2 regions of the Shewanella sp. 553 genome follow, and region 2 is predicted to be linked to the other one. Evidence: riboswitches for the same ligand, from Rfam matches in the RefSeq annotation. Region 2 holds a riboswitch; the other holds the start of a gene.
What was found. A riboswitch is a leader RNA that binds a small molecule or an ion and turns the genes downstream of it on or off. The one in region 2 is predicted to bind lysine.
Positions count from the first base shown of each region.

Region 1 (2,467 bases), 1.9 Mb from region 2:
GCCATGGCTACCGTGCAGAGTGTAGATGCCATCAAAGTGATGACGGTGCGCGTGAGTGCATTTGACGCTGTGAGTAATGATGGCGCGGCAGCCGAGCAGACCCTTGGTGGTGTTTTTACCAGTAATGTTGAATTTGTTTCACAAACATTGACCGAATCAGAGCGCCCAGATTTAGGCGCGGCATCGGTTGTGGTGTCGGGCGGTCGTGCAATGGGCAGTGCTGAGAATTTTGCAATGTTAGAGCAACTTGCCGATAAACTGGGGGGGGCTTTAGGGGCATCTCGTGCAGCAGTAGATGCGGGCTATGTGCCTAACGATCTGCAAGTTGGGCAAACCGGTAAGATTGTTGCCCCAGATCTGTACATTGCTGTTGGTATTTCGGGCGCGATTCAACACTTGGCAGGGATGAAAGACTCTAAGGTGATTGTGGCCATCAACAAGGATCCAGAGGCGCCTATTTTCCAAGTGGCCGATTATGGTTTAGAAGCGGATCTGTTTGATGCAGTACCTAAGTTAGTAGAGCTTCTTTAGTAAGTTGTAAACACTTGGTGAATATCTTGGTGTTCATTTAAAACTTAGTGTGATATGGATCACGTTGGCCGGCTTTGAGGTAGCATCCTTAAAGCCGCTTGTGTTTCTATGTGCGTCACGCCTGCCGATAGTGAAATTGGTCAGGCGTCCTGAGACGTAGAGGTGCATTAAATATTAGTAGTATTCGTTAGGGTGATGCCGTACAGCGAATAGGAAAGGATTTAATGCCGAAGTGGTCGAGTTCATCAAAGCTCACTGCTGGGGCTGTCATCGAATAGAGGCAGCACTGCCATAGTGCTTTTTATCCGGAATGATAAAAAGAAGGTATACCGACAACTGGTATCACTATGGAGCGCTACTGATAGGACAGGTGTAATATCTTTTGCTATATCCCACCAGTTCAGTTGCCCTCCATTCGTAATTTAACGAAGACAATATAAAACAATGACGACTTTGAGTTACGCCGATTCGGCGCTTTCCTTGCTGCCCCCTGTGGTGGCTATTTTGCTGGCGATTTTTACTCGTCGAGTATTACTTTCGCTTGGGGTGGGGATCCTACTTGGGGCTGTGCTTATCACCGATTATTCCTTCGGTGACACGGGACAATATCTCGCTAAGCAGGTGACGGGGTTATTTTGGGCCGATGGCGCCCTCAATAGTTGGAATGTCTATCTGCTTGGGTTCCTTATCTTGTTGGGGATGATCACCGCATTGATCACTGTCAGCGGCGCTGCTAAGGCGTTTGCCAATTGGGCACGTCAGCATATTCGCAATAAACGTGATGCTAAGCTATTGACCATGTTTTTAGGTTGCGTGGTATTTATTGACGATTATTTTAATAGCTTAGTTGTCGGCAGCGTGGCAGAGTCCGTTAACCGATCGCTATTACATTTCACGCAGTAAATTGGCCTACCTGCTGGATTCGACCGCAGCGCCTATCTGTGTTATCTCACCCGTGTCGAGTTGGGGGGCATATATTATTGCGCTGATTGGCGGCATTTTAACGGCACATGGTTTTGCTGATACAGGGCATCTAAGCGTGTTCATTCAGATGATCCCGATGAACTTCTACGCTATCTTTGCGCTGTTACTCCTATTGTGTGTCGCCTTTATGGGGCTCGATGTTGGCCCGATGCGTCAGCATGAGCTTAACGCCCAAAAAGGTCATCTTTATGATGAGTCTAAAGGATTACCACCTGGAGCCAATAGCGATCTGCCTGAGGCCGATTCGGGTAAAATATCAGGGCTATTTTTACCCATCACAGTACTCGTTGGCGCCACTATCTATTATATGGTCAGCAGCGGAGCAGACGCGTTAGCCGCGGATAACTTGCCATTTACCTTAATTGGCGCCTTTGAAAAAACCGATGTGGCTTCATCACTGTTTTTTGGGGCGATCATTGGCCTAGTGGCCACATTGCTGTTAGTTCTCAGTCAAGGTTTAGATAAATCATTAATCCTTAAAGGGATGATAGCAGGTGCACGTTCTATGTTACCTGCTATCTATATCTTACTGTTTGCTTGGACCATTGCCGGTGTGATTGGTCAGATGGAAACGGGTAAATATATGGCCAGCCTAGCCACAGGTAATATCCCCTTTGCGTTACTGCCTGCGGTATTATTTATTCTGGCCGGATTGACCGCGTTTTCAACGGGGACTAGCTGGGGCACGTTCGGCATCATGTTGCCGATTGCCGCCGATATGGCCATGGGCACGCACACCAATATGATGCTTCCCATGCTGGCTGCAGTATTAGCGGGTGCGGTATTTGGCGATCATTGCTCACCGATCTCCGATACCACTATTTTGTCGTCAACAGGCGCTAATTGTCATCACATTGACCATGTATTAACTCAGCTACCTTACGCGCTTATTGTGGCAGGGATAAGCTTAGGTGGCTATGTGGTGCTCGGCTTTACCGAATCGCTGGCTGCA
Region 1 is NZ_CM181701.1:1,430,313-1,432,779, forward strand. It holds gene AC5YBZ_RS06530 (electron transfer flavoprotein subunit alpha/FixB family protein) at 1-531, shown strand, start outside; lysine riboswitch at 681-897, shown strand; partial or broken gene AC5YBZ_RS06535 (Na+/H+ antiporter NhaC family protein) at 976-2,467, shown strand, end outside.
Region 1: linked by a shared signal. The riboswitch ahead of AC5YBZ_RS06535 (Na+/H+ antiporter NhaC family protein) and the one ahead of lysC (lysine-sensitive aspartokinase 3) in region 2 are both predicted to bind lysine.

Region 2 (2,467 bases):
ATCTAAGGTCAGCGATACGTTAACTTCCGATGTTGTGATCAAATCGACACTTATTTTGTGCCTTGCTAGCGTAGCAAAGGTCTCCGCCAAGAAACCTTGCGCATGCAGCATCTGCAAACTGTGTAGATTCAGTAAGGTTTGATCGCGGCGCACGGCCACGGCGCGGTAAATAGGCTCATCACTCACTTGATGACGGATCCAAGTACCGCCACGTTCAGGCGCTTTGCTCGAACCCACAAACACCTGAATTTTTTGCCTTACCGCAGGTAAAATGGTCGCAGGATGTAGCACCTTAGCGCCAAACGTCGCCATTTCAGCAGCTTCATTAAAACTAATTTCAGCGATGGGCTGTGCATTGGGGGCCAAGCGCGGATCGGTAGTGTAAATCCCGGCCACATCGGTCCAAATTTCGACCGCTGATGCCCTAAGCGCCTCGGCCAATAACGCCGCCGAGTAATCGCTACCGCCGCGCCCTAAGGTCGTGGTGGCACCCTGCGCATCGGCACCAATAAAACCTTGAGTCACAATACGCTGCTCGGCCAGCAGCGGGGCTAAATGCGCCGCACATAAGGCTTCAACCTGCTCAACTTGAGGCTCGGCACGGCCAAAATGACTGTCGGTGCGCATCACTTGGCGCACATCAAAGGCTGACGCCACCTCACCTTTTTCACGCAGCACAGCAGCAAATAGCGCCGCAGAACATTGCTCTCCTTGCGCTAACAACTCGTCCATGGTCGCTTTGCAACGTTCACGGCTCAGTGACTCACTTAACATATCAATACGACTGAGCACGCTATCGAGGTGAGCGGCAACCTCAGCTGGACGACCGAGTCGGTCAAGGATTTGATATTGGATTGAGGCAATCTGCTTGAGCAGTTGTTGACGCTGCTCATCATCGAGTTGCGCTTGAGTCAACGCCACCAATAGGTTGGTGACGCCGCTTGAGGCACTCACGACCACAATACGTGTATTAGGATTGGCAATAATGATGTCGGCACAACGACTCATTGCTGGATAATCAGCAACGGATGTACCACCGAATTTAGCGACAACAATCGACATTAGCCCACCTCAACGAGATTGAAGCGGTTACAAGACACGACAAGAATAGATAACATGATAAACCTCCGAACTGACTTCGTTCGAAGAGCCTGGTGCAAAGATTACGCACCCCAAGACGGGAAATAGCGATCACCACCAGAAGCTCTCCACCAAAAAACAGGTGACAATCGACAGGATTCAGCCATATCGACCGATAAACAAACGAAACCAAACACTTGTCTATCTCGGCGTTAATCTCCATCATAAGCAATCGTCAGAGTTTGGCCTCTTCATGCTTACTACCTAGTTAACGCTCCTCTTCTGTATCTCAAGCGTATTGACGCAGTAAGATGGTTGAAAATTAGCAAATACCCGCCTAATAAGTCAACGATATTTATTCAATATGAGTAAATATTATTTCAAGGTCACTGCCACCTTAGTAAAACAAGATTAAGATTGAATATCGGGTAACTCATTGACTAGGCGCACCCGCGCCGAAAAAGCGCCTATGGTCAGCTCGGGATAACTAAGCAGGCAAGGCACCAATTGTAACTGGTCGCCCTCGACAAAATAGATCGCATTTTGGTTAAACTGTGTGCCCAATGCCACCGCTAATGGCTTTTCTATCGGGACAGCCCAGCTTTTTTCCATATGACGGCGATCATAAGAGGCCCCGATGATGGCGCGATAAGGACGCTTAAGTTCGATGATATGTCGCTGTAATTGACTATCTAACAGACGATTTTGAGGCGCTGACAACAGTTCGCCCCTGGGGTTGTACGCCGTAAGAATGGCAAAGGATAAAGCCGGAGAAAACCCTTGGGTCAATAGAAATTGGGTATGCTGATAACTGTGCCAAAAATGGTCATCTATACTACTCATTCGCCGAACATTCCTAAATTAGCGTACGATAATTATAGCTAAATCATCTTATCTGCCTAGAACAAACAGATTATATCTCTGTTAAATTATAATTAATGACCATAAAATCAAAAGATTAGCCATAAAAAATTGATTAACATCAAATCTAAGCGTAAATTTGTTAACATTTCATTTGTTAACAAATGACTAAAACGAGTACAATACGTCGGTTGATTCACTTCCACTCGTCAAGCATGAACAACTTTTGTTACGCCATGTCTAAATCACTGTAATGAAAAGTTGTCAATTTCCTATAGATATGAGCGATTTTGTCGCTTTTAATATTGAAACTTGAAAATTTCAATAGTTAAAGGAACTATTTCCTACTATTGTTAATCGTAGTGGATACAATTAGCGCATCTTTTTCAATAAAGAGATACGCATACTTTACTAATCATGAAGTGCGTTGCGGTTTCAGTCGTTTTAGTGAAAGCACCTACGTGACTCGGTAATTTTCAACACGACAAGTCAGGGCGCAACCCGCACAGCGCGCCTATGGTTAGCA
Region 2 is NZ_CM181701.1:3,288,597-3,291,063, forward strand. It holds gene lysC (lysine-sensitive aspartokinase 3) at 1-1,062, opposite strand, end outside; lysine riboswitch at 1,194-1,370, opposite strand; gene AC5YBZ_RS14585 (DUF3293 domain-containing protein) at 1,492-1,923, opposite strand.